4 regions of the Pseudodesulfovibrio sp. S3 genome follow, and region 3 is predicted to be linked to each of the others. Evidence: predicted binding sites of a transcription regulator. Region 3 holds the regulator's gene; each other region holds the start of a gene.
What was found. Region 3 encodes sigma-54, which starts transcription at its own class of promoters, with help from an activator protein. Its sites were predicted from a motif close to CTGGCACGGNNNNTGCTT; they were not measured.

Region 1 (7,154 bases), on a different contig from region 3:
TTACAGCCTGCCCATGCAGATCGACACCATTTCCCGGGCTGTCACCGTGGTCGGGGTCAACCAGCTCTCCACCCTGGCCGTGGGAACGTCGGTCATGAGCCTGTTCAAGGACGTGCCTGCCGATGTCATCGACATGGAGCAGTTTTGGAAGCATTCAATTTGTTGCGGCCTGATCGCTCGCCGGTTGTGCCGAGTTACTGGCAAGGGCGATCCCGAGCGCGCCTTCGTGGCCGGATTGCTGCACGATATCGGCCAGCTCATCCTGCTTCAGGCCGAGCCTGAGCGGGCCATGGCCGTGCATGTCCATGCCCGTGTCAAGGATGAGATTCTCTTTGTGGAGGAAAAGGCCCTGCTTGGATTTGACCATGCGACCCTGGGCGGCATGCTGCTCAGGAAATGGAATTTCCCCTTTGTGCTGGTGGCCTCGGTCCTGGAACACCACCAGCCCAAGGCCAATCAGAAGGAGCCCGAGCCGTTATTGGTGCATTGCGCCGAAACCCTTGCCACCGGGTTGGGGGTCGGTTCCAGTGGCGAGTATTTTGTGCAACCTCCCGACAGGGGTGTATGGGAATCCATGGGATTTACCCCGGAGCGCATGGGTGAGATGGTCGAGGACCTGGACGAAGAGCTGGAAGAGGCCTTCGGTATTCTCATCGAATAATCACCTCGACACACTGCCGCATGTTTTTGATCGGTCCGGGCGTGTCTGACGAGCGTATTGTTTGACATCATCGCCCCCAGGCTTTACTTCTTCCGTCCGAATACAAGAAACGGAGGCTGCTCACATGCGCGATAAAGTGGAAACTGTTTTGGACAAGGTCCGGCCCATGCTTCAGGCTGACGGCGGTGACGTGGAACTCGTGGAAATCACCGATTCCGGCGTGGTCCGTGTCAGGCTGACCGGTGCCTGCAAGGGGTGTCCCATGTCCCAGATGACCCTGCGAAACGGCATTGAACGGATTGTTCTCAAGGAAATCCCCGAAGTGAAGGGCGTAGAAGCCGTTTAGTCGAGGACGGCCTCCGGCCCCCCCATCCCCTCTCAACCTCCGAAACTTTTTGGGTGCGCTTGCGCATTTTAAGAAGTGAAGATGGTGGGAGTGGGGATTTATAGCTGTAACAACAATTTTCGCGCTCGCACGATCCCGCGAAGCGCGCCAAAAAGTTTTGAAGGGTCCAGGGAACCTTTTTCAAAAGGTTCCCTGGACGCCGGAGGCATTCCATCATGACCAAGATAGTTTCCCGTTTTGCTCCCAGCCCGACCGGGTACCTGCATATCGGCGGTGCGCGCACCGCACTGTTTTCCTGGCTGCTGGCCCGGGCTGCTGGCGGCGAATTCCGTCTGCGCATCGAGGATACGGACCTGGAACGTTCCACCCCGGAGGCCACACAGGCCATCATCGATTCCATGCGCTGGCTCGGTCTGGAGCATGACGGCGAGATCGTGTACCAGTCCGCCCGCGCCGACCGGCATAATGAGGTCATTGACCAGCTCATCGAGTCCGGCCATGCCTATTACTGCCGGTGTTCCAAGGAAGACGTGGACGCCATGCGCGAGAAGGCCATGAAGGAAGGCCGCAAGCCCAAGTACGACGGCACCTGCCGCGACAAGGGGCTGACCTCGGGCGTGGTCAGGCTCAAGGCCCCTCAGGAGGGCGCCACCGGATACAAGGATATGGTCAAGGGCTTCATCAGCGTGGAGAACACGGAGATGGACGACATGATCCTCCGGCGCACGGACGGTTCGCCCACCTACAACCTGGCCGTGGTGGTGGACGACCACGACATGGGCGTCAACCATGTCCTGCGCGGCGACGACCACGTCAACAACACCCCGCGCCAGATCCTCATCTACCGCGCCATGGGGTGGGACGTGCCCGAGTTCGGCCATGTGCCCATGATCCTCGGCCCGGACAAGAAGAAGCTTTCCAAACGCCACGGCGCGCTGTCGGTCATGGAATACGAGAAGATGGGCTACCTGCCGGAGGCCGTGACCAATTATCTGGCCCGGCTGGGCTGGTCCCACGGCGACCAGGAATTGTTCACCATGGACGAGATGGTGAAACTTTTTTCCACGGACAACCTGGGCAATTCCCCGTCGGTCTTCGACCTGACCAAGTTCGAGTGGGTCAACGGTCAGTACATGCAGAAGGGCGACCCTGACCGGCTGGCAGGGATGCTTTGCGATTTCCTGGCCCGGGAAGTGGGCGAGGAAGAAGCGGCCAATGTTTCCAGGGCCGATTTCGCCAGGATCGCACCGCTCCTGCAGCCCCGCGCCAAGTCCATCCTCGACATGCTGGAACAGTCCCGTCCGTTCATCACGGACGCTTCTTTCCTGGCCTATGACGAGGCTGCGGTGAAGAAATTCCTGACCGAGGAGACCAGGCCGCTCCTCGAAGAGATCGCGGCCCGCATCGAGGCGCTTGAAACGTTCAGTGAAGAGACGCTGGAAGAGGTGCACCGTCAGTTCCTTGAGGACAAGGACATCAAGTTCAAGGCCGTTGCCCAGCCCATTCGCGTGGCCATCATGGGCAAGACCCAGTCTCCCGGCCTGTTCGAGACCATGATGGTGCTCGGCAAGGAACAGACCCTTGCGCGGATACGTCGGGCCGTGGCGCTGTAGTCATCGGCACATCATTTTCTGAAAGGGCGGCTTCGCAGGAGTCGCCCTTTTTGTTTGGGTTTCGGCTGGTAGGGATGCCACTCTTCCGGCGGCCTTGCACGTAAAAAAAGAGTTGCTTTAACTGAATGATCATTTATCATAGAGCTTATGCGCATCAAAGACGACAGCAAGCGGGAAGCACTTTTGCGTGCCACGGTGTCGGTGGTCAACAAGACGGGTTTCGTGGCAGCGTCCGTGTCCAAGATCGCCGGAGCCGCCCAGGTCTCGCCAGCTACCCTGTACACCTATTTCGAGAACAAGGACGACCTGATCATCTCGACCTATATGGCACTCATGTCCCGCATGTCGGACGGCGTCTTCAGGGGGGTGGACACAGGTCTGCCGGTGCGGGCGGCCCTGTACGACATCTGGCGCAGGACCTTTGAGTACGTGTCCCGGAACCGGGGGGATTTCCTCTACACCGAGCAGTTTGCAAAGTCCCCCTACGTCAAGCACCTCAGGCTTGAAGACCTGCAGGCCTTTTTCGCACCGCTCATCAGCTTGGTCCGCCGGGGCGTGGACGAGAAGATTCTCAAGGATGTCCATTTTCATATGCACATCTTGTTCTTCTACTATCCGATCCTTACCCTGGCCAATCCGGGTAGCTGCCATTCCGTAGCTATTGAAGAAGCCACCATTGAGACCGCTTTCCAGCTTGCCTGGGATGCCATCAGACTCTAGTTGCGGTTTTTTTTTGCAAACAATGTTAATTGAATGTTCATTTAATATGAGAGCCGGTATCTCCGGCGAAACCCTGTAACCGCCCATGGAGGTATAGCCATGCAACAAGTTAGTGAATCCGTTTTGGAAGCCTTTGGAAAGATGTGGGGTCTTTACCCTGCGCCCGTGATGCTCATTCACGCCAGCCGCGAGGTGTTGGCCGTGAATGCCTGTGCCGATGGCTTGGGCATTGCTGCCGGGATCCAGTGCCATTCCCTCTACCCGAGGGACAAGGTGTGTCCGGGATGCCAGGCCAACAAGGCGCTCAAGACCGGATCAGCGGTCAGGAAGACCGCCATGGACAATCGGTCGGGCCGGTTTCTCGACGGATACTGGATTCCGGTGCAGGGCGAGTCGGACATATATGTGCATTTCGGCAGCGACATCACCGAATACGTCAAGCCGGAACTGATGACCGATTAGAAATGATGAGGACGCTGTGTTTTCCCGCAGCTCCCGTCTTTGTCAAAGCTCCCGCCGGACATTCCGACGGGGGCTTTTTCAAGGGGAGGTGTATATGTCCACTACCGTTTGTGGATCTCGTCTTTCATGGCCCGATAGGTCTGCTCATCGATTTCACCGGCGGCAAAGCGGCGTTTGAGGATTTCCTCAGGCGTGCCTGTCCCTGTATCTGTGGCGGGTTTGCGGAGCAGGCGAACCGTGAAGTATATGATCAATCCGATGATGAGGAGCTGAAAGATGCCGCCGAAATGAAAGGGCATCCAACTCGACCAGCCCGGATGGCCGCCAGCCTGCCAGAACCCTGCTCCGGGACACCAATTACTGAATGCGGTAAGAAAATTCATGCTCTCTCCTCTCGTGTTTGCATACTCGTAGCATAGAGCGTGCCAATTTAAATAATCAATAGATACAGGCTGTTGTAAACTTAAGGGAAAGAGGGGGATGTGCAACCATGCAAATATGTGCACTCTGGCCGGGCACTCTTCTGCACATGAGGTTGCAGCCGGCATCACATTTTTATCGAGCAAAGAGGGGAGGCTGACGGGGATGGTGGAAGGTTCGGGTTGTCAGCAGGAGGTTCACGACGCTGAGGGTTGATTTCCTCCTGGCGGCGGGGTTGATTTGTCGCTATGCTGTGTCCGCGCAGGGTACACAGGGCGCAAAAAAGCTGCCGCCGAAACAATCGGCGGCAGCAATGCTAAAAAAGCAAAATGTATCAGCTTAGGCTTCGGGCTTCTTGGAAACCACGGGCTTGATTATGGCGCCGCTGCGGATGCAGCGCGTGCAAGCCTTGATAGTGACGACCTGGCCGGACTCAAGCTGGTGGCGGACCTTCTGCAGGTTAGGCATGAAACGACGCTTGGTCTTGATGTGGGAGTGGCTGACATTGTTGCCGCTCTGGGGACCCTTTCCGCAAATATCGCAAACCTGGGACATTGCGACCTCCTAATGTATGCTGATGAAATAGTTTGTTTATAATCGTAACTTGCCGCTGAAGGTTGGTAGCTTCTCCAGGCAGCGGGAGAGAATCCTTACCGAGCCTTCCAGCAAATGGCAAGGGTTTTTTTTCTTGACAGGATAATTTGTTACCATATAGGAAGCACCGGTTGCCCGGCCATATGGTCGGCACTCAAGGCGGAGAATACTATGTTTGAACTTTGGTTACCGATCAGCGATATTGCCGCCGAGGGCAGAAGCTTTACTTTTGACGATCAGGCCTTCTGGCGTGAAGGGTGGCGTGAGTTCAAGCTGGGCATTCGTCCGGGCAGGGACCTGGTGGCCGAGTACACCGTCATGCCCCAGTCGGACAACGGCGCTCTCGTTCGCGGCAAGCTCAACGGCTCCGTGAACATGGCTTGCGACCGCTGCACCGGAACGTTCGAGCTGGATATCGATGTCGAGTTCGATGCCTTTGAGATGCTTCCTGATGGCGAGTATGACGGCGAACCTCGCGTTCGTTTGGAAAACGGCCAGTTGCAACTGGACATGGGCGCGATCCTCTGGGAGGAATTCGCCCTGGCTCTGCCCTTCAAGCCTTTGTGCTCCGAAGACTGCAAGGGTATTTGCCCGGGATGCGGAGTGGATCTCAATTCCGGCAAATGCGAATGCAAGCAGGAAGAGGGCGACGAAAGGCTTGCGGTTTTCCGCAACTTGAAGATAAAGTAACGCCCCTTGCCCGGACGTCTTCATGACCCAGGGCAGGTCGACGAGAATAAATCATATTAAGAGGTATACATCATGGCTGTCCCTAAAAAAAGAACTTCCCGGTCCCGTAAGGGCATGCGCCGCTCCCACGACGGTATCGTCGCTCCAAACGTTGTTTACTGCGAGTGCGGTGAGCCGAATCTTCCCCATCGCGTCTGCGCCGTCTGTGGATCCTACAAGGGTCGTCAGGTAGTCAGCGGCGACGATGCCTAGCGCTGAATCCGTCCTGGTTCCACGCATTGCCGTGGATGCCATGGGGGGCGATTTCGGCCCCCGCATAGTCGTGCCTGCTGCGGTTCTGGCCGCGCGTGAAGGCATTGCTGTCACGCTTGTCGGCGATGAGTCCGCTATCAATGGCGTGCTTGACGGTCTCGACACCCAGGGGCTGGACATTTCCATTGTCCATGCCTCCCAGGTCGTCGAGATGGACGACAAGCCCGCAGACGCACTTCGGCGCAAGAAGGATTCGTCCATCCAGGTGGCTTGCCGCCTGGTCAAACAGGGCGATGCCCATGGCGTGGTTTCGGCAGGCAACTCCGGAGCTACCGTGGCTTGCGGTATGTTCATCCTGGGTCGTATTCCCGGTGTGCAGCGTCCGGCCCTGGCCGGCATTCTGCCCACGGAGAAGAACCCGATGGTGCTCATCGACGTGGGTGCCAACGTGGACTCCAAGCCCCAGCATCTCTTGCAGTTTGGTCTCATGGCCGACGTGTTCGCCCGGTATGTCCTTGGCATAAAGGATCCTTCCGTGGGCATCTTGTCCATCGGCGAGGAAGAGGGCAAAGGCAACGCTGCGGTACGTGAGGCCTTTGACCTGTTCAAGAAGTCTCAGATGCGGTTCATCGGCAACGTCGAGGGGCGCGATATCTTCACCGGAGAGGTGGATGTCGTGGTCTGTGACGGGTTCGTGGGTAACGTGGCCCTGAAACTTTCCGAGGGTTTGGCGCGTTCCTTGAGCCACATCCTCAGGGACGAGCTGAAGTCCAGTTGGCTTTCCAAGCTGGGCACGCTGCTTTCACTTGGCGCCTTCAAGCGATTCAAGAAGATCGTGGACTACGCCGAATACGGCGGAGCGCCCCTGCTGGGCTTGCATGACATCGTCATCGTGGCCCATGGCAAGTCCAATGAACTGGCCATCGTCAATTGCATTCGCATGGCCGCGACCAGTGTTCGCAACAATGCTCACGAACATCTGGCCGAAGGTCTGGCCGCCCACAAGGGTTTGGCCGGAAAGCCCGATCGGGACGCGGCGTAAGCACGTCCGAAAAAGCGGTTCGTGAAAAACTTTTCCCAACTTGACCGCATCTGCCCATTGGCATACACACTCTTTCCATGATGAACTTCACCCTTCGCGGCTTTGGCATGTATGCTCCTGAAAAGGTGCTGACCAACGCTGATCTCGAAAAAATCGTCGATACCACCGACGAGTGGATAACGACCCGCACCGGCATCAAGGAGCGGCATATTGCCGCCGAGGATCAGGCCACGTCGGATATGGCACTTGAGTCCTCCAAGCAGGCCTTGGCCGAGGCGGGCATGGACCCTGCCGAGTTGACCCACATCATTTGCGCCACCTTTACGCCGGATTCCATGATTCCGTCCTCTGCCT
Region 2 (7,154 bases), on a different contig from region 3:
CCACCATCTGGCAGTATTCGGGCTATACCATGGCCCTCTACCTGGCCGGGTTCAACGGCATTTCCCAGGATCTGCGCGACGCGGCCATGCTCGACGGGGCCACCCAGGTGGGCTACTATCGGCACATCGCCATACCCATGCTCAAGCCCATCACCATTTCCGCGGTCATCATCCTGTCCCACATCTCGCTCAAGATGTTCGACCTCATCTTTGCCATGACCGGACCGGACAATGCCCAAACAGGCCATCCGGCCCTGACCATGTATCTGACGACCTTCCGTTCCAACGACTTTGCCCGGGGCGCGGCCATTGCCATCGTGCTCTTCCTGATAGCGGCCATGTTCATCGTGCCGTATCTGGTCGGACAGTACCGGCAGCGGGGGAGGGACTAGTATGGTACGTTCCAAGATCACCCCCGGCAGCGTGTTCCTGTACAGCATCCTGACCGTGTTGGCCCTGTTTTTCCTCATGCCCGCCTATATGGCGGCCGTGACCGCCCTCAAGATGCCTGCGGACATCAGCCTGCCCTCGGCTTGGGAGCTGCCGCCCGTGTTCAACTGGGCCAGTTTTTCCGAGGCAATCGAACTGCTTCGGCCCAATTTCATCAATTCCATCATCCTGACCATTTGCGCTACCTTCGGTTCCACGATGCTGGGGTCGCTCAACGGGTACGTCTTCTCCAAGTGGAAATTCAAGGGGTCCGACATCGTCTTCACCCTGTTCCTGTTCGGCATGTTCATCCCGTACCAGGTCATCCTGATTCCCTTGTTCCAGACCCTGCGGGCCATGAATCTGTACGGCGGTCTGCCGGGCCTGATCCTGGCGCACATCGTTTACGGGCTGCCCATCACCTCGCTGATCTTCCGCAACTTCTATGCCCAGATTCCGACCGCGCTCATCGAGTCCGCCCGACTGGACGGCGCGGGCTTCTTCTCCATCTATCTGCGCATCGTGTTCCCGCTTTCCATTCCGGGATTCGTGGTCACGTCCCTGTGGCAGTTCACCCAGATATGGAACGAATTCCTCTGGGGCATCTGTCTGACGCGCCATGCGGACAACCCCATCACCGTGGGGCTGGCTCAACTGGCTGGCGGTCAGGCGGTTTCCTGGAACCTGCCCATGGCCGGTTCCATCATGGCTGCCGTGCCCGTATTGTGCATCTATATCTTCCTTGGAAGATACTTCATTCGGGGGTTGTTGGCGGGTTCGGTGAAAGAATAGAGGGGGCGGCTTGCGATAGCGGCGCATCTGCACATTTTTCCCGTCCGATCCGATCCTCGCGTAGTCAGCCTACGCTGCGGTTGTCTCGGCCGGGAGAAAATGCGCAGCTACACCACTCTCACAAGCCTCATCCGGTTGCTTCGTGAGAGGAGGAAGAGCCGTTGTCCGGATGCCTTGTACCCGAAGCCGTTCCAATCGTTGAAGAGAAAAGGCCTTGCCGTTTATACGGCAAGGCCTTTTATTTGGTGTTTCTCAGAGTTACTTTTCTTCTTCTTCAGAACGTTCGTCCTTGCTCTCCGTGATGTTTTCATCCCACAGCCCGCAGCTATGGTCGATGCAGGAGAGGCACGGTCCGGGGTAATCCATATTGGGCATAGGAGCCTCCTGGGTCATTGTATGGGAAACCGGCCTTCGCTTTTGGCCGAAAAAATCACACATGAATACATGTTGAAAATATAGACATGCATCCGTGTTTGGCAAGGGGGGGAGTAAAAAAGGGGAGCCGGAGTCAGCTCGTCACATGTTTTTCCGGCAGTATTTGACGAATTTCTGTGCTTCGATAAAGCCCGGATTGATCTCCAGGGCGTGTTCCAGGTTGTCGACACACGGGCCGTATTGTCCCTTTTCAAAGAAGACCCGTGCCAGGTTGAAATAGACGTTTTCGTCCGTGTCCACGATCTCCAGGGATTTTTCATAATACCGTATGGATTCGTCATAGTGGCCGTTTTTGCGCAGGGATATGCCGAATTCGTTGAACTTCTGACGGAACTCATAGGTAAAGGCCTCGTCCAGGCCGAGCAGGGTGTCCAAGACTTTTTTCAGTTTGTCGAATTCTTTTTTTTCGGAGTAGATTTCTCCCAGTCCGTAGTTTGCGTCGACGTTCTTGTCGTCGATCATCAGCGCCTTGATGAACTGGCGTTCGGCCTCGTCCAGTTTGCCTTCGGCAAAGGCTTCCTGGCCCATTTGGATTTTCCGCTTGAGCGTCTCAAGGGCGGGTACCGTGTGGATTCTATAAAAGGTCGGTTCGGGTGTGTATTGCTTGAGAAAATCCATTTCATTGAGGACGCTGCGGACCCCGGAAGGAACGTGGTGTGCGTTGAGCGGTTGGATTTCGAACTCCGTACCGGACAACTGTCGGGCATACCAATAGGTGACGTTCTCATGCTTGGACGCAGTTCCACCGGTTCCCAACTCAGCGTCGAGTTGGAGGGAATACACGCCGAGTATTGTCGGATAATCGCTCACGGGCCAAAGCTCCCTGTCCTGCTCATTGTCTTTTTTTAGGAAATGCATCTTTTATGCATCTTGTAAAGAATATCGCAGGTTGGGACATAGATCAATGATTATTCATGCTTGATGTGCGACCCGTGCCTCGAAAAAGAGAAAGCCCCGGGGGGGGCTTTTCGTGGAGGGGAGGGGGGGTGGTTAATCGCAGGGCTTCCATGGTTCGTTGACCTTTCGGTCATAACCGCGCAGCGGGATGGTATCAGGGAGCAGCGGACTGACCAGCGGTGTAAAAGGCTCGTAGTTGTAAAGCACGGCTACCTCTGCCAGTTGGCAGGGTGCGCCGGGATCGTTGTCGATGCCGTCTCCCGTGGCCGTCAGGTCGGGCCAGGAGCGCACGGAGATGTCGATGGTGCCGTTTTTCAGGGCGGCCACTCCGGCTTCAGTGGTGGCGATGATCTGGCTCAAACGTGTGCCTTCCTCATCACCCCTGCCGGTCGCGGCGAACCTGGCTCCGATCTGCGCGGCCTTCTGTACGGTCAGCCAGGAGTAATAGGCATTGCCGCCTTCTATGATGGCCATGACCAGCACGAACATGATGGGCAGGATCAGGGCCATTTCCACAGCCGCAACCCCGGCGCGTCGGGAGTTCTTTTGGTTCTTGAGCATAATGGAAACCTCCCTAGAGCAGTCGCCAGCCGAGCTGCTTGCCGATCTGCTTGAAGATGTCGGGGATGTCATACACGGACGGGGCATTGAAATAGTGGTCGTCAGTGCCGGCCTTGCTTGATGCGATCTGTTTCATGAGGGCGATGTCCGTGTTGTCCGAGGTGCCGAAACGGATGGTGAAGATTTCGATGCCCGCGTCCTTGGCTGCCTGCGCTTCTGACAGCATGTCCGTGTTGAGCACGCCGCCGTCCTCGCAGTGGGCAGTATCCACGCCCATGCCGAAGTATGCATTGGTCCAGTAGTTGTTGGGTCGATAATAGGCGCGGTAGGGGCCGCCGCACTCGCCGTCCTCGGTGTCGCCGTCTGTCAGCACGATCATGATCTTGCGGAAGTCTTCCTTGTCGCCGCCCTGGGTGTAGGGGGCTTCACTGGTCAGGATGTGACGGCCCCACTTGATGCCTTCGGGGATGACCGTGCCGGACGATGCTCCCGTAGCGGTCTGGGTGTTGATGGAGGAAATGATCAGATCCTTGTCCTGGCTCAGCGGCAGGGCCTCGGGCAGGTCGGAGCAGGTGTCCAGGGTGATGTATCTTCTATAATAATCGGACAGTGCCCAGTAGTCGTCCATGAAATCTTCATGGATGCCTGTGTTGAGACTGCCGTCCGCATTGTGGCAACCGGGTTCAAAGCCTTCCACGCCTTCGCCGATGCGGACCTTGCCCCTGAAGGCGACCATGCCGACCTTGGTGTCGGGGGTGGCGCCGTCCGGGATGAGCAGTTCGGTCAGTTCGATGGATGCCTGTTTGACCATGTCGATGGGCGTGCCCTTCATGGAGCCGGAGTTGTCCACGACAAAGACCACCTCAAGCTTGTTGAATCCGGCTGAAGCATGGGCTTCGACGACACTGTCGGCAATGCCGAGGACTTCCATGAGCAGCATCTTGACCTCGGCCTGGGCCATGACTTTCACACTGCGGATTTCTGTTCCGGCCACCACGGATATGACCACGGCGGATTCCATGTTGGCGGCGACCATGTCCTCGACCGCCTTTTTCACGATACCCTTGGAGAGGTCGGGGTCGTAAGGCAGCTCAAGGCTTCCGGCCAATGCCCCGGCATCCACCGAGGCCTGCAGCTTGGTGTGGGTCATGTATATGTTGCCCATATCAATGGCGATGCCCACAAACCCCAGGAGTACTGGGAGGAGCACTACAATCAGTATGCTTGCGGTTCCCTTGCGGGATTTATGGCATCGGCATGGTGGTCTGTGCGACAATCTGGAATGATTCATCTTCGCCTCCGAGGATTGTTGCACCATTATCGCTTCCGAACGGTCGGTAATCATAAGAAACCTCTACTGTGATTGTATTGGCGACCGGGTCCGTGACCACCTTGGTGGACAGGTCCTGGGCATTGAGGTCGGCAACAAGAGCGTCAACCAACGCCTCAACATCTGCTGCGTCCCCTTGCATGAGCACATGTCGCGCTCCCTCCCGACTGGCTTCTACCAGGGCGGAGTAAGTGTGCATGGCATTGGCCCCTTCAACCAAAAGCATGATCATGAGGGCCAGGACGGGAAGCAACAAGGCAAATTCGACGGCTGCGAGCCCTTGTCGTCTGTCGTCTCTCTTTCTCATTCCCGTTCTCCTTGCGTTCCGTTTTTCCCCGGCTGGATTCCGGGGTAATCCTATATGAGCATTGTACGTGCCAAAGTTTCTTGAACAGGGTGTGCAGTGGTTGTATCTCAATAAAATAATTGAAATAATATTTTGAAACACCAACCAGGAGTGCCGGTTTGGTAGACGGTGAATGATGCGGCAGTCTATTTTTTGTGGATAAGGGTCTCTGATTCGTGTAGGATTATGCTGCGCGGGAAAAATACATCGTAGGAGAAGGATTGTGCCGGAAAGAATACTTGTAGTCGATGACGATCGAGCCTTCCAGGGGATGCTGGTCGAAGTGTTGGCCGACAAGGGCTATGAAGTGGACACCGCGTCGACCGCCGAAGATGGCTTGAAAAAGGCCGGGGCGAGCAATTTCGATCTCATCCTCCATGACATCCAGTTGCCCGGCATGTCCGGGCTGGAAGCCCTCAAGCATTTGACCAAGGTTGCTCCGGGCGTCGACGTCATCGTCATGACCGGCTATGCATCCAAGGATTCCGGGGTCACGGCCATGCAGCAGGGGGCCTACGACTATTTCGAAAAGCCTTTCTCCCTGCGGGAAATGGAAGTGGTGGTGCGCCGTGCCCTGGAAAAGCGTCGGCTCCAGGTGGAGTTGTCCGAACTGAAGCGCCGTGGCGGGACCAGTCCGTTGAACAACATCATCGGCCAATCCGCGCCCATGATGGAGGTCAAGGAGCGCATTGCCCGGATCGCCGGACTCAATGCCGATGTCCTGATCATGGGCGAGACAGGAACCGGCAAGGAGCTGGTGGCGGATACGATCCATTCCCTGAGTTCCCGCGCCAAGGCTCCGTTCGTCAAGATCAACTGCGCGGCCATTCCCGAAAGCCTCATCGAGTCCGAGCTTTTCGGCCATGAGAAGGGGGCCTTTACCGGGGCCACCAGCATGAAGCAGGGCAAGTTCGAGCTGGCCGAGGGCGGCTCGCTCATGCTCGACGAAATCGGCGACATGCCGCTCCATCTGCAACCCCGTTTGCTTCGGGCCGTGGAGCAGAAACAGGCCGGGCGTGTGGGCGGTGCCAAGCCCATCAAGTATGACGTGCGCATCATTGCGGCCACCAACCAGGAGTTGGAGCAGCACGTGCAGCAAGGCAAGTTCCGCAGCGATCTATACTATAGATTGAATGTGGCCACCCTTATCCTGCCGCCGCTCAGGGACCGCAAGTCCGACCTGCCGCAACTGGCGGAATTCTTCCTGGATCGGGCCAACCGCAGGCTCGGGACCGACATCGTCGCCGTGTCTTCCGAGGCCATGGAGATCTTCTACAACTACGACTGGCCGGGCAATGTGCGCCAGTTCGCCAATGCCGTGGAGCGTGCCGCCATCTTCTGCACCTCCACACGGATCACGCCCGCCGAGGTGGATCAGGCCTTTTCCAACACCCGCCCTGCGGCCGATGCAGGAATGACCCTGCCCACGGGCGAGGGGTTGCCCCTCAAGCAGGCCCTCAACCAGTACGAAAAGATGCTCATAGAAAGCTCGCTCCGGGCCTGCGGCGGCACCCAGACCGAGGCAGCGAGCGCGCTGGGCGTGTCTGCCAAGAATCTGTGGAACAAGCTCAAGAAGCACGGCATCAATCCGGTATTATTTAAGAATTAGATTTCCTCTCTCCTCCAGGACCCTCTGCCGCTCCGGGCAGAATCTCTCCTTATCCATCTTTTATGGGCTGTTGTCAGCCCGGTACATTGCCGTGGCGGACAATACGCAGCCTTTGTTCGTGTTTAGCGTGGGCGGGTGCTTCTGAAACAGCCGTATCTATTTTTAATAGATCAATGCAATATACTGAATATAAACAGTTTTTTCATCAATTCTTGACCTTTGAGGTTTGTTTTTAGTCCATAAATATTAGATTTCCCCTTTGCTGAAAATGGTGGGTTCTTGCGCCTGAATCCTCAGGAATAAAATTTTATCATGTTATTTAAGCGAGTTGCTCATGGTGGTGTCGAGTGGTTTCTCGTTGTGGCACACCGGTTGCTATATGGTGAGCGTGGCTGATGCTGAGATGCAACAAAACAAATTTGAAATTCTTTGAAACAAACTAAGGAGAATGACAATGACGAAGCTTATGAACCTTATCCGGGATGAAGAAGGCGCAACCGCGATTGAATACGGTTTGATTGCCGCCCTGATCGCCGCCGGTATTGCGACTGCTACCACCGCCCTGGGCGATCAGGTTGTCGCGACCTTTACCTACGTCAAGGACAAGATGTCTGGCGCCATGGTCACGCCGTAGATCGAAACAGAGCTAACCGTTTAACGGAAGCAGCCAGAGCAGCCGAACCGGGGCTTGCGGGACGGTCCCGTCAGCCCCGGTTTTGTCTTCGAGGGAAAGCGAAGACAGCAAGACAGGTTGG
Region 3 (7,154 bases):
ATGACCATTTCAGCCGCCCCCAGCAATGCTTCGCCAAAGGCACCGTGTGTCACCAGAACCACGCCAACCATAGTAGTATCAGACTTTGCAGTCATATTTATCCAAGTTCCATGTGTCTATGTTCAATTGACGCTGTATACCCTTTTTTCTTGAGGGTTGCCAGCACCGACTCGGCCACTGAAACCGACCGGTGGCGTCCTCCTGTGCAACCAAGGGCGATGGTGATCCTGTACCGCCCTTCGTCCGCATAGAGCGGCAAAAGATAGGTCATGAATTCAAGGAAACGCTTTTCGAATTCGCTGCCGACATCACTGCGCAGGACATACTCGGCAATGACCTTGTCTTTGCCGGACAATGGCCTGAGTTCCTTTACAAAATATGGATTGGGCAGGAATCGTAAATCAAAAACCAGATCGGCCTCGGAAGGAACTCCATACTTGAAACCAAAGGTGATGATATGCACCCGCATACCGCGTCCAGCTTCTTCGATGGACGACCACTTGGTCTGTATGACGCGGCGAAGGTCGTGGATGGAATAATCCGTAGTGTCAAGGACCAGAGCCGCTCCAGAACGCACTGGAGCCAGGAGTTCCTTCTCCTGTTCCAAGGCCTGTTCCAGGCCAAGATTCCGGCTCTCCAGAGGATGGGGGCGGCGCGTGGTGGCGTAACGCCTGACGAGTTCACCCATTTTGGCCTCCAGGAACAACACCTGAGGTGCAATTCCCAGATTGGCAAAATCATGTAAGGCCTGCTCCCATCCATCGACAAACTCAAATTGCCGTAAATCCATGCCCAAGGCCAGCCCTCTGTATTTGCTATCGAATTTGAGAATCAGATCAGCAATCTTGGGTGACATCTCTGATGGCAACCCGTCAATACAGAAAAAACCAAGGTCTTCGAATACCTTGAGGGCAGTACTTTTTCCGGAACCGGAAAGTCCCGTAATAATGACAACAGGGAATGGATTTGTCGGGGTCAATGGAAGCCACCTGCCCCTTTAAACGCCCTTGAGAAGCCCCCACAGGGCTTCAAGGTTGTCAGCAGCCTGAAATGCCTTGCGGAACTCCTCGTCCTTGAGAAGACGGGATATCTGTGCAAGTACTCTCAAGTGCATACCAGCCACCTGCTCCGGTGCCAGTACTAAAAAGATAAATGTACATGGATTATGGTCAAGAGCCTCAAATTCAACACCTTTTTGACTTCTCCCAACGACCACGACAACTTTATCAAGGTCATCCAACTTGCCATGGGGAATGGCAATTCCGTCACCAATACCCGTAGTACCGAGTTTTTCACGTTCAAGAAGGACACGGACCGCCTGGTCCGTGTCCATCTCTGGATATTTATCGCCCAGCGGGACGATGAGTTCCTTCAGTACGTCCGATTTGGTCACGGACACAAGGTCTGGAAGGATAAGCTCCTTCGCCAAATATTCACCGAGCTTCATAGTTAGTTTCCAGGGTCGATCAGGCCGTAATCGCCGTTCTTTCTTTTATAAATCACATTGACGCCTTCCGTCTCCGCATTGCGAAAAACAAGGAAGTCGTTTTCACGGGCATCAAGTTGCATTGCCGCTTCATCCACGGACATGGGCTTAGGCTCATACGAATCCGTCCCGACAATTGTTGGGGGGGCGTTGGAAGCCATGTCTTCATAGGACAGGTAGTTCATCTGCACCATTTTATTCGGTTGAGCCTGCCGGGGCCGATTCTTCATCTTTTCCCGCATCCTGCGCAATTGGGCTTCAAGCTTGTCCAGAACCATGTCTATGGTAGAGTACATATCTTCGGAATCTTCGTAGGCGGATATATGTATGCGATCCGAATTGAGGATCACATCCGCCTTGTGGCGAAACTTGTCGACCAACAGATTCACCTGAAGATCGGCTTCAGCATCGGAAACGTATTTGGACACCTTTTCAAACCGCTTTTCAGCGTAGCCCTTGAGATGATCGGACGGCTCAAAGTTCTTGAAAGTGAAGCTGATGTTCATACGCTGCCTCCTGGTTGTGAGTGCGACAAGCAGAATCAGAAATACTGCTTGCGTTTTGAAGACGAAGCAATCCCCATTGCCGAACGGTATTTGGCAACCGTGCGCCTGGCGATATTGACATCAAGCTTTTCTTGAAGAATTTCGCCAATCCGTTCATCGCTGAGCGGTTTCTTCGTGTCTTCACCTGAGATCATTTGCTTGATGAGGGCCTTGACGCTTTCCGAACCCACCTGCGAACCATCGTTCAAATCCAGAGCAGAATTGAAAAAGAATTTCAACTCGAAAATGCCGTGCGGAGTTGAAACGTATTTACTTGTGGTTATACGGCTCACTGTGGATTCGTGCATCTCGATATCCTCGGCTACCTCCTTGAGAATCAAGGGCTTGAGCTTAGTCACACCCTCTTCGAAAAAACCTCGTTGAAAGCGGACAATGCTCTCTACTACTTTATACAATGTTCGCTGCCGCTGGTACAGGCTTTTCATAAGCCAGGCGGCAGAGCGCATCTTTTCCTGAAAGTACTCTTTTTCCTTGTCAGCCGCACCCTTCATGGAATCCATGTAGAAGGTGTTCATCTGCAGCCGGGGCATTCCGTCTTCATTGAGAATGATGACGAAATCCTCGCCATACTTGTACACAAAGACATCCGGGCTGACATAGTGCGGTTCCGTGCTGGAAAAATTGGCTCCGGGCATGGGATCCAAGGTCTGAAGCAAATCAAGATACGCCTTGAGTTCATCCATGGATATCTTGAATTTGCGAGTCAAAGGCTTATATCGATTCTTCTCCAGATCCTCCAGATGGTCGCGAACCAAGGACACGAGAATCGGATCGTCGTATCCAAGAACCTCCATCTGCACGAGCAGACATTCCTGGGGAGTTCTGGCCGCCACTCCAACAGGATCAAGATGCTGGACACGAAGAATAACGGATTCAACTTCTTCTTCAGTGGCCTGAACCATGGAAGTCAATTCTTCCATGGTGGCCTGAAGGTATCCGTTGGAATCAATGTTGCCGAGAATGACATCACCAATGGCGATTTCATGCTCCGTAAAAGTGGAAAGCCTCATCTGCCAGCTGATGTGTCCTTCAAGTGACGGCTTGGAGGCAAGCCGAGCTTCAAAGGACATCCCCTCCTCAAGCATTTCGGCATCACGGGACGCGGCCTGCTTGGAGGTGCTGGAAAACTCGCCGAGATAATTTTCCCAGTCCGCTGTGCGAACCAGTTCTTCCTGAACTTGAGACTCGGTCAGCACTTCGGGAGTTTCAGGAACCAGGGCTTCGTTCTCGGCTTCATCAAGAAAAGGATTCTCCAAAAGCTCTTGCTGCACAGTCTCAAGCAGTTCAAGACGGGAAAGTTGCAGCAGCTTAATGGCCTGCTGCAACTGGGGCGTCATGACCAGTTGCTGAGAAAGCTTGAGTTGTTGTCTGAGTTCCAATCCCATAATCTTGAGGCTGCTCTTTTTTTTAACGTGGAAAGAATATACTTTTTTCCAGACAGTCCCGCATTAATATGATTTCATTGTGCCACAGCTGAATCGAGGACGCAATACAATTGTTATAACATCCCGTTACTATTAATAATCCAACAACAAAATTTGAGCATGAAAAAAGTGTACCAACCTTTGGGTACTGTGTAAATCGCCAAAGCGTGAAAGTTATGGAAAAGGGGAATTTACAGGCTGAAATCTTCGCCCAGATATATCTGTCGGGCACGACTTGATTGAACGATCTCCTCAGGAGATCCTTCCAAAATGACAGTCCCTTCGTAAACCAGATAGGCTCTGTCGCAAATGTTCAATGTTTCCCTGACATTATGATCTGAAATCAGGATACCGATCCCCATGCTCTTGAGCACGGAAATGATTTCTTGAATATCAATGACCGCGATAGGATCGATGCCGGCAAATGGTTCGTCCAGCAAAATGAACTGAGGGGACAGGATCAACGCCCGGGCGATCTCCAGCCTGCGCCGTTCGCCGCCGGACAAGAACATGGCCGCCTGGTCCGCCAACCTGGAAATGGTGAACATCTCCATCAGCTCATCGGCTCGCGCTTGCTGCTCTCTCGACGTCATCGAGGTCTGTTCGAGAATGATTTCCAGATTCTGCCGAACAGTCAGTTTCTTGAATATGGAACTCTCCTGCGGGAGGTAGCTCACGCCCAATCGAGCACGCTCATGCAGCGGCTTGTCCGTCAGGGTTTGGCCCCCCAGCGAGACATGCCCGGTGTTGGGTTCGACGATACCCACAAGCATATAGAAAGTAGTCGTCTTGCCTGCACCATTGGGGCCGAGAAGCCCGACAACTTCCTTGGGGTTGAGCTCAAGATTGATGCCACGCACGACCTCTTTGTGGCCGTAACGCTTGGAAAGATTTGCCGCCCGGAGTCCGTCGGCCATTTACTTCACCTTCAGGTTGTCAGGGGTCATGAATATCGCCTTGACGCGTTTCTCGCTGCCGCCGATGACCTCAGATCGGTTGTCCTTGATGTGAAAATTGATCACTTCTCCGGTCAGGCTGTTGGGCCCGTCCACCAAGAGAGGGCTTTGCTCCATCTTGAGGGTCTGCGTAACCACGAAATACGTCAGCTTTCCGCAAGACCCTTCGGTGGTGCCTTTTTTGGCCCGGACATTGCCCTGGGCGATAACGCGATCCACACTGTCAGCGGAAAATTTCTTATTCTCCTTGGAGGACAGGTAGGCAGAAATGTTGTCTGCCCACAGGGTCAACTCTCCATGCACCGCCACCACATTCCCCACAAAGGCAACGACTTTTCCGGACTCGTCATAGGTCATACGGTCAGAAGTTATCTTCACCGGTATGCGGCTGGGGTCGATCCCGACCTTGATGGGATCGGCGGGCGGCGTCGCTGCAACAGGGGCCTTGACCTCGCCTTCACCGCTGTCGGCGACAACGACTTTCGCTTCAGGAACCGCTGCGGATTCAACATTTGCTTCCGGTTCGGGCGTATTCGCCACGGCATCAGGAACAATTTTCAGGAACCGGGCATTGGCATAGCCGACAGCCTTGGTCAGATCTTGTTGGGTTTCATTGAGATTGAACACGGCAACCCAGCCGTCTTTGAGAAAATCCGCTTTGACGCGCTGCCCCTTGGCCAAGGTCAGAACGTGTTCGCCATCCTTGTTGGGCTGCGAACGCACGTTGAGATTCTGGGTGGCCTCTCGAATCTCGCCCCAATCCTGCGCCAAGCCAACTGCTGGAACCAGCAATAAGGTCAAAACGAGCAGACACACTGTTCTAGGAAAGTTCATCACAACGCCTTATTCCTTGTCATTTATAGAGGACTCCGCTCCAACCCTTCAGGGGCCAGCAAGGCCTCCACTCCGCCCGCAGCCACAAGCTGTCGTGTGATCAGGTCGATCTCCAAAGCCGTTGCCGTGATGGTCATGTCGGGACGACGAACGGTCACCCCTCCCTTGAGATACACCTTATCAATTGCACCGACATAATCAAGCTGTTGCGCGTCCAGGGCCAAATCACCGAATCGACCGCTCACCCCGTCCGACAGGGTAAGGTTGTCGTTGGCCTGATCGACTTCTCCCCGGTCCGCACGGACATAGACCTCCTGACGATCATCGCCGAAATAGGCCGTCAACTGCGGGTAGTCAACGCCGATAAGCCCTTTCTCCTGATTGTACTTGGCTGTTTTGGCAAGCAGTTTCCATGTCATGCTGCCCTGTTTCCCCTGCACGAGTTCAATATCCTCGGCAGACACGTCAGCTTCATCAAACAGCCTTTGACGCGATTTCGTCAATTCCTTTGAGGTTGATTCAGGGTCGACGATGGGATCGGAAAAGAAAATCGCTTTGATCCCTATGCCGAGCATGAGTCCAAAGACAAAAATCAAAACCAGTGTCAGAGCCGGGCGCCCTTTCATCTAGTCCACCCATTGCTTCAAGGCTTGTTTCTTGAGTCCGCGGGCCTCCAAGATAAAGACAATGGCCTCACGGACAGCACCATGCCCTCCACTTCGAGAGGAAACCCAGTCGGACACTTCCAGAACCTCGGGCACTGCATTGGGTACGCACATGGCAAGACCCGCGCGTTTCAATACGTCGAGATCAATCCAGTCGTCACCCATGAAGGCAGCCTCCGACGGATCGACGCCTACCTTGGAGCAGATATCCTCAAACAGAGGCCCCTTGTGGTGCTGGCCCGAATGATAATGAGTGATGCCCAGTTCCCTGACCCGGGTTTCCACCGGCTTCTGATCAAGCCCGGTGATCACCCCGATTTCAAGGCCCACAGCCTGGGCCATTTTGATGCCGAGGCCGTCCTGGACATGAAAACGCTTCATGGCGATACCGTTGTCGTCATAATACAGACCGCCGTCCGTCAGGACGCCGTCCACGTCAAGCACCAGCAGCTTGATGTTTTTCGCCAGCTCGGAGGCGTCAGCCACGATTGATCTCCCACAGTGCTTTCAAACGGATGAGCAAGGATTCGACCTTGTCGAGGGGCAAACTGTTCGGCCCGTCGCACAATGCGTTATCCGGGTCGGGGTGAACCTCCATAAAGACTCCGTCCGCTCCGGCGGCCACTGCGGCCGAGGCCAGAACAGGCACATATTCACGTTGTCCACCGGAAGCACCGCCGAGTCCGCCCGGCAACTGAACCGAATGGGTGGCATCCATGACCACGGGAACGCCAAAGGCTTGCATCTGGGGAATGGAACGCATGTCCACCACCAGATTATTGTATCCGTAGGTGGAACCTCGTTCGGTCAGCCACACCTGGTCATTGCCGGAGGCACGCACCTTATCCACGACGTTCTTCATATCCCACGGGGCCAGAAACTGGCCCTTCTTTACATTGACGATCCGCCCTGTCCCGGCGGCTGCCACAAGCAGGTCGGTCTGACGGCACAGGAAGGCGGGTATCTGCAGCACATCCGCCACCTCTGCGACCACTACGGCCTGTTCCGGGTGATGGATGTCCGTGATCACGGGAAGCCCGGTGGCTTTCTTGACCTCGCTCAGGATTTTCAGCCCTTCTTCCATGCCAGGGCCACGGAAACTGGTTACCGATGTCCGATTGGCCTTGTCGAAAGAACTTTTGTAAATAATGGGAATATTGAGCTTGGCGGACAGCCGCGCCAAAAACTCGGCTGTTTCGAGAGCTATTTCCCGACTTTCAATG
Region 4 (7,154 bases), on a different contig from region 3:
GCCAGGGTCTTGACCAGGGTGGGTTTTGCCGGTTCCAGGGACCGGACTTTTCCGTCCCTGGTGAAGCTGATGCCGATGCGCGTTTCAATGACGCCGACCGGAGTGGGCACGGACAGGGTTTCGCCCGGCCAGAGGGTGACACTGCGGATGCTTTGGTTCTCGTAAAAACTCACGCTCAGGAATTTGGCCGTGAGCACGCCGATGGGGGAGATAAGGGTGATCGGCTCTGCCAGTCCGGCCTCGTCCTCCTGACTCCAGTAGCCGGACAGTTTGCCGTTGAGGGGAAAGATGCGGTTGATGACGCCGTTTTCATGGAAGGATATCAACTCGGCGGGCAGTTCCCCGGCCTGGGTCACAATGGTGGTCTGTCTTTCCAGCGGCACGGATTTAATGCTGCCCGAAGGATGGTATTCCATGGGCAGTATCTCGCGTTTTCTGAGGTCGTCGTCCGTGTGTTGCGGGATCAGGTCGCCGTACTGGGTGGATATGATCTGCATGAAAAGTCTCCCTATGCGTCTTGAACGGCGCGTTGTGTGTGACAGGTGCAGGGAACCGGGGCGCGTCTCCCTTGCGGAACGGGACAAGGGCGTTCGGTCAAGTCCCTTTGCTCCAGGAGGAGCATGGTCATGTAGCCGACGATCAGTAATGTCAGTGAGAGCAGTCCCGCCTGACCGTATCCCATTCCGGAGTGTCCGAAGGTGGCGATGACATCCGTTTGCAGGCCTTGCGCGTGGGCCGTGCCGGACATGACGCCGAGCCACAGGCATAGGTAAAAGGCTTTCTTGAGCATGTGACCTCCTAGTTTTTGATGAGTTGCGACAATTCGGGGTCGGTCAGGGGGCGTTCCAGCTTCCAGGCGAGTTTCCTTACCTGGGCGACAAGGGCCGTGATGCAGTGTTCCGGGAGATCGCGGCCCTGGTCCGCAAGGGCATGTTTAATGGCGGCGCGTCCACTCTTTCCGCCGACCGCGACCTTCCTGTCGGCGCCGACGGTCTCCGGGGCGTAAGGCTCGAAGAGTTCGGGAAATTTGCTGAGGGCGTGGGCGTGGAGGCCGGATTCGCAAGCGAAAATGTCCTCGCCCGCAATGGACTTGGTGCGGGGAATCGGTATCCCGGCAGCTTGAGATACGAAATGGCAGAGTTCCCGAAGGCCTTCAATCGTGTACGCATGGCTTTTCTCCTTGAGCGTCAGGTGGGCGGCCAATTCCTCGGTGGCCGCGATGCCGGAACGTTCTCCGATGCCGAGCAGGCTGGCGTCAGCATACTGCGCGCCGCAGGCCAGGGCGGTGACGGCGTTGCCCGTGGCCATGCCGAAGTCGTCGTGGCAATGCACGGCCAGGTCCATGGATAGATTTTTGGCGAATGTGTTGACCAGGGCGGCCATCCGTAATGGGGTGAGTACGCCCAAGGAGTCGGACAGGCGGACGCGGGACGCTCCTGCGTCCTGCGCCAGCCTGGCCGCCCTGAGAGCGAAGTCCGTGTCGGCCCTGGAAAGGTCTTCAAGGCCGACAGAGACATACTCCATGCCAAGGAGCCCGGCGGCGAAAACGGTACGGGCCAGGCGTTCAAGCAGCCCCTCGCGGTCGGTTCCAAGGCGGTGTTCGATATGTTGGTCCGAAATCGGGACGCCGATGTTGACCCGGTCGATGTCGAGTCTGGATGCGGTGCGGATGTCCGCTTCGCGGCATGGACACCAGACGGACAGTGCCGTGGCGCCGCAACTGGGTCGCACTCTACCTATCAATTCTTCAAGATCTTCCTGTCCGACCCAGCCCAGTTCGATTTCCTCCACTCCGGCATCGAGAAGCCCGATGACGATCTTCTCTCTGGTCTCCATGGAGAAGTACGCCCCGAAAAGCTGCGCCCCTTCTCTGAGTGTGGTGTCGATCAACATGGCACTGTCTCCTCCTGTATTGTTGGCATGAACTGACTCTCTCTTGAGCATGAAGGGTGCCAAAGTGGTTGCTCTGTCTAAATTGTTAATATTATTGTAAAAATTTATTGACGAAAAAGGGCTGAAATTACCTACGTTTTTGTAGATTCCTACACTTCTGTCGATAATCACTGTGGTTTCCTACACTTTTCGTAGGCGTTTGTTTTTCGATCATTTTTTATAAATTGCTTGTTAAAATAGTGTGTTAGCCGACTCAAGCGGCTTTGGCACATCCTTTGCCTTAGGGGGTTGCATCTACGCAAGCAAACCCATGGAGGAAAATCATGAGGAAAGTAGCAATTTACGGAAAGGGCGGAATCGGAAAGTCAACCACCACGCAGAACACTGTTGCCGGCCTGGCGGAAATGGGACGGAAGATCATGGTCGTCGGCTGTGACCCCAAAGCGGACTCCACCCGTCTGCTGCTCGGCGGTCTGGCCCAGAAATCGGTGCTCGATACCCTTCGCGAAGAAGGCGAGGACGTGGAACTCGAGGATATCCGCAAGCCCGGCTTCGGCGGCACATGGTGTGTCGAATCCGGCGGCCCGGAACCCGGTGTCGGCTGTGCAGGCCGCGGTATCATCACTTCCATCAACATGTTGGAATCCCTTGGCGCCTACGAAGAATCCGAAGGGCTGGATTACGCCTTTTACGATGTCCTCGGCGACGTTGTCTGCGGCGGATTCGCCATGCCCATTCGTGACGGCAAGGCCGAAGAAATCTACATCGTCTGTTCCGGCGAAATGATGGCCATGTATGCGGCCAACAACATCTGCAAAGGCATCATGAAGTATGCGGAATCCGGCGGCGTCCGTCTCGGCGGTCTGATCTGCAACTCCCGCAACACCGACCGCGAGGCCGACCTGATCACCGAACTGGCATCCAAGCTCGGCACCCAGATGATCTACTTCGTGCCCCGCGACAACGATGTCCAGCGTGCCGAGATCAACCGCAAAACCGTTATCGAATGGGACGGCAGTGTGACGCAGGCCAACGAGTACCGCGGTCTGGCCAAGGCCATTGATGAAAACACCATGTTCACTATTCCGACTCCCCTTGAGATTGAACAGCTTGAACAGTTGCTGCTCGACTACGGCATCATGGATGCCTAAACAGCACTTTATTAATCAAAGTACTTAAATAACAGTAAGATAGGAGAGAGTCAAAATGATGATTATGGTACGAGCAATTGTGCGGCCCGAGAAAGCGGATCATGTCCTGGCCACCCTGATGGATAACGGCTTTCCGGCTGTCACAAAATATTCCGTTGCCGGTCGCGGCAAGCAGCGCGGCATCAAGATCGGCGAAGTCACCTATGACGAAATCCCCAAGACCATGCTCATGAGCGTGGTCAAGGCGGAGGACAAGGAATTCGTCATCTCCACCATCATGGATGCGGCCCGCTCCGGCGTGAAGGGCGCATTCGGCGACGGCAAGATCTTCGTCACCGAAGTGGAAGACGTCTACACCATCAGTTCCGGCGTGTGCGACACCGCCGCCGCTTCCGAGGAGGCCGCGTAATGAAGGAAGTCATCGCAGTTGTGCGCATGAACATGATGAATCGTACCAAGTCCGCCCTGACCGAAGCCGGCATAGACGCCTTCTTCGCTCACGAGGCACAGGGCCGGGGCAAGGGGTTCGTCAACGCCAACGTCCTTGAGGGCGCCGAGGGCGGCTACGAAGAAGCCGCCGCCGTCCTGGGCGAGAAAGGCAAGCTCTATCCAAAGCGCATGGTAACGGTAGTGGTCCCGGACGACATGGTTGGCGACGTGGTGGAGGCCATCACCAAGGTCAATCAGACCGGCAAGCCCGGAGACGGCAAGATCTTTGTACTGCCCATGGGTGATGCGGTCCGCGTACGCACCGGTGAAAAGGGCGCAAAGTCCATCGTTTAGCATAGTTAGGAGAATTCGAGATGGCAAAGACCAAAAAGCTGGTGCAGTTCACACCCACCGAAATCAAGGACGAACTTCTCAAGAAGTATCCGCCCAAGGTGGCAAGAAAGCGCGCCAAGCAGATAATGATCAATGAAGCTCAGGAGAATGAGACGCCGTCAGAGATAGTGGCGAACGTGCGCACCATCCCCGGCATCATCACCATGCGCGGCTGCACCTATGCAGGCTGCAAGGGCGTTATTCTCGGCCCCACCCGCGATCTGGTGAACATCACCCACGGCCCCATCGGCTGCGGATTCTACTCCTGGCTTACCCGTCGCAACCAGACCGATCCGGGTCCGGATGGCGAGAACTATATGCCGTACTGTTTCTCCACCGACATGCAGGATCAGGATATCATCTTCGGCGGAGAAAAGAAGCTGGCGGCAGCCATCCAGGAAGCCTACGACCTCTTCCATCCCAAGGGCATCGCCATATTCGCGACCTGCCCCGTGGGCCTCATAGGCGACGACATCCACGCCGTTGCCAAGAAGATGAAGGCCAAGTTCGGCGACTGCAACGTTTTTGCCTTCTCCTGTGAAGGGTACAAAGGCGTGTCCCAGTCCGCCGGTCACCATATCGCCAACAATCAGGTCTTCACTCACCTTGTCGGCGAGAACGAGAAGCCCAAGGAAGGCGAGTTCAAGATCAACCTGCTCGGTGAATACAACATCGGCGGCGACGGTTTCGAGATCGACCGCATCTTCAAGCTGTGCGGCATCACCAACATCGCCACCTTCTCAGGCAACTCCTCATACGATCAGTTCGCCTCCGCCCAGCATGCCGACCTGAACACGGTCATGTGCCATCGGTCCATCAACTACGTGGCCGACATGCTCGAGACCAAGTACGGCATCCCTTGGATCAAGGTGAACTTCATCGGCGCAAACGCCACGGCCAAATCCCTGCGCAAGATCGCCGAGTACTTCGGCGACAAGAAGCTCATCGACCGCGTCGAGGCCGTCATTGCCGAGGAAATGCCCGAGGTGGAGGCCGTGGCCGCAGACGTTCGCACGCGCACCGAAGGCAAGACCGCCATGATGTTCGTCGGCGGCTCCCGCGCCCATCACTACGGCGAGCTGTTCTCGGAAATGGGTATGAAGACCATCTCCGCCGGATACGAGTTCGGCCATCGCGACGACTACGAAGGCCGTCAGGTCATCCCGAACCTCAAGGTCGATGCCGATTCCCGCAACATCGAGGAAATCGAGGTCGTGGCGGATGACAAGTACTACAACCCGCGCAAGACGCCCGGCGAGATGCAGGCCCTGGAAGAATCCGGCCTGAAGTTCAAGCACTACGACGGCATGAACCCGGACATGGACAAGGGCACCATCATCGTCGACGACCTGAATCAGTACGAGGCCGAAAAGCTGGTGGAACTCCTCAAGCCTGACGTGTTCTGCGCCGGTATCAAGGAGAAGTACTCCATCCAGAAGCTGGGCGTGCCCATGAAGCAGTTGCACAGCTACGACTCCGGCGGCCCCTATGCCGGGTTCAAGGGCGCGGTCAATTTCTATCAAGAAATAGACCGCCTCGTGAACAGCAAGGTGTGGAGCTACATGAAGGCCCCCTGGCAGGAAAACCCCGAGCTCACCGCCACGTTCGTGTGGGAATAGGCAATTTGTTGAAAACTCCACGCTGGCTGCGTTGCTGTACCGAGGGCGAATCCTCACGCATGCCAGATGCGCTTCGGCCCCGCCCTCGTTTTGCGCCTTGCCAGCGCGGCTTTTGAACAAATTGAAGAAAAGGAATCCATAATGTTACTCAGACATACCCCCACTGAAGTCAAGGAGCGCAAGGCGCTCATGATCAACCCGGCCAAGACTTGCCAGCCCATCGGGGCCATGTACGCCGCATTGGGCATCCATGGATGCCTGCCGCACAGCCACGGTTCCCAGGGGTGCTGCGCCTACCATCGCTCCGCGCTGACCCGGCACTACAAGGAGCCTGTCTCCGCCTCGACCAGTTCCTTCACCGAAGGTGCGTCCGTGTTCGGCGGTCAGGCCAACCTGATGCAGGCCATCGACAACATCTTCACGGTTTATGAACCCGAAGTGATCGCAGTGCACACCACCTGCCTGTCCGAGACCATCGGTGACGACCTGAAGCAGATTCGAGACAGGGCGCAGAAAGAGGGCAAAATTCCCGAAGGCAAGACCGTCATCGGTGCGCCCACTCCGAGCTATGTAGGCTCCCATGTCACCGGCTTCTCCAACATGGTCAAGGCCATGGCGGAGTTGGCGGAACCGTCCGGCAAGAAAAACGGCAAGGTCAACATCATCCCCGGCTGGGTGGAACCCTGCGACATGGCCGAGATCAAGCGCCTGGCCGGTATGGTCGGCGTGGCCATCACCCTGTTCCCGGACACCTCGGGCATTCTCGATGCCCCGCTGACCGGAGAATACAAGATGTTCCCCGACGGCGGCGTGACCATCGACGAGCTCAAGAAGTGCGGCGACGCCATGGGAACCCTGGCTCTGGGCGAGTGGTGTTCCGCTGATGCGGCCCGCTGGCTGGACTCCAAGTGCAAGGTCCCCTGTACCGTGCTGGACATGCCGTTCGGCCTGGCGGCCACCGATCGCTTCATCGACGTGCTGCGCACCGTGGCCGGCGTCACCGTCCCCGACACCGTGGCCCACGAGCGCGGGCAGTTGGTGGACCTGATCTCCGACATGCACCAGTACTTCTACGGCAAGCGGGTGGCCATATGGGGCGACCCGGATCAGCTCATCTCCATGTGCGAGTTCCTCGTGTCCATCGACATGCAGCCCGTCTATGTCGTCACCGGCACTCCGGGCAAGAAGTTCGAGGCGCGCATCAAGGAGATCTGTGCAGGCCAGCCCTTCGAGGTCAAGGTCAAGGCCAAGGGCGACATGTTCCTGATGCACCAGTGGATCAAGAATGAGTCCGTGGACCTGCTCATCGGCAATAGCTACGGCAAATACATTGCCCGTGACGAAGACATCCCGTTGCTGCGCTGGGGCTTCCCCATCCTGGATCGCCAGGGGCATCAGTACTTCCCGACAGTCGGCTACAAGGGCGGACTCAGGCTTCTCGAAAAGATCCTGAACCTGTTGCTGGACCGCAAAGACCGTGACGACCCGGAAACGGGATTCGAACTCGTTCTGTAGCGTACATATCCGCGCCCGGAACAGGGGGCTTACCCCTCTGTTCCGGGCTAACCACCAACCCAAAGGCCGTCATGTCATCGAATTTCATAGCATCCGCCTCCCATCCCTGCTTCGGCATGACCGCCCGCAAGACCGTCGGCCGTCTGCACCTGCC

Region 1: a site for sigma-54 is predicted at 4,214-4,231, ahead of DWB63_RS09590 (SHOCT domain-containing protein). Genes of this name have one in related genera too.
Region 2: a site for sigma-54 is predicted at 4,808-4,825, ahead of DWB63_RS07625 (TadE/TadG family type IV pilus assembly protein). Genes of this name have one in related genera too.
Region 4: a site for sigma-54 is predicted at 2,157-2,174, ahead of nifH (nitrogenase iron protein). Genes of this name have one in related genera too.

Annotation. Positions count from the first base shown of each region.
Region 1 covers NZ_QTZO01000007.1:17,953-25,106, forward strand. Annotated here, with positions in the region: gene DWB63_RS09565 (HDOD domain-containing protein) at 1-661, shown strand, start outside; gene DWB63_RS09570 (NifU family protein) at 786-1,007, shown strand; gene gltX (glutamate--tRNA ligase) at 1,223-2,620, shown strand; gene DWB63_RS09580 (TetR/AcrR family transcriptional regulator) at 2,768-3,340, shown strand; gene DWB63_RS09585 (hypothetical protein) at 3,440-3,802, shown strand; gene DWB63_RS09590 (SHOCT domain-containing protein) at 3,904-4,185, opposite strand; gene rpmB (50S ribosomal protein L28) at 4,562-4,777, opposite strand; gene DWB63_RS09600 (DUF177 domain-containing protein) at 4,988-5,506, shown strand; gene rpmF (50S ribosomal protein L32) at 5,579-5,758, shown strand; gene plsX (phosphate acyltransferase PlsX) at 5,751-6,800, shown strand; gene DWB63_RS09615 (beta-ketoacyl-ACP synthase III) at 6,878-7,154, shown strand, end outside.
Region 2 covers NZ_QTZO01000005.1:140,049-147,202, forward strand. Annotated here, with positions in the region: gene DWB63_RS07600 (sugar ABC transporter permease) at 1-392, shown strand, start outside; gene DWB63_RS07605 (carbohydrate ABC transporter permease) at 394-1,221, shown strand; gene DWB63_RS07610 (tetratricopeptide repeat protein) at 1,738-2,466, opposite strand; gene DWB63_RS07615 (TadE family protein) at 2,647-3,114, opposite strand; gene DWB63_RS07620 (VWA domain-containing protein) at 3,128-4,405, opposite strand; gene DWB63_RS07625 (TadE/TadG family type IV pilus assembly protein) at 4,359-4,751, opposite strand; gene DWB63_RS07630 (sigma-54 dependent transcriptional regulator) at 5,014-6,399, shown strand; gene DWB63_RS07635 (Flp family type IVb pilin) at 6,854-7,033, shown strand.
Region 3 covers NZ_QTZO01000003.1:54,784-61,937, reverse strand. Annotated here, with positions in the region: gene DWB63_RS03955 (PTS sugar transporter subunit IIA) at 1-95, opposite strand, end outside; gene rapZ (RNase adapter RapZ) at 98-979, opposite strand; gene DWB63_RS03945 (PTS sugar transporter subunit IIA) at 998-1,447, opposite strand; gene raiA (ribosome-associated translation inhibitor RaiA) at 1,450-1,992, opposite strand; gene rpoN (RNA polymerase factor sigma-54) at 2,028-3,437, opposite strand; gene lptB (LPS export ABC transporter ATP-binding protein) at 3,668-4,393, opposite strand; gene DWB63_RS03925 (LptA/OstA family protein) at 4,394-5,203, opposite strand; gene lptC (LPS export ABC transporter periplasmic protein LptC) at 5,290-5,892, opposite strand; gene DWB63_RS03915 (HAD-IIIA family hydrolase) at 5,893-6,417, opposite strand; gene kdsA (3-deoxy-8-phosphooctulonate synthase) at 6,410-7,154, opposite strand, start outside.
Region 4 covers NZ_QTZO01000002.1:232,637-239,790, reverse strand. Annotated here, with positions in the region: gene DWB63_RS02860 (hypothetical protein) at 1-497, opposite strand, end outside; gene DWB63_RS02855 (hypothetical protein) at 509-790, opposite strand; gene DWB63_RS02850 (pyruvate carboxyltransferase) at 799-1,893, opposite strand; gene nifH (nitrogenase iron protein) at 2,217-3,044, shown strand; gene DWB63_RS02840 (P-II family nitrogen regulator) at 3,100-3,453, shown strand; gene DWB63_RS02835 (P-II family nitrogen regulator) at 3,453-3,827, shown strand; gene nifD (nitrogenase molybdenum-iron protein alpha chain) at 3,848-5,485, shown strand; gene nifK (nitrogenase molybdenum-iron protein subunit beta) at 5,627-7,000, shown strand; gene DWB63_RS02820 (radical SAM protein) at 7,072-7,154, shown strand, end outside.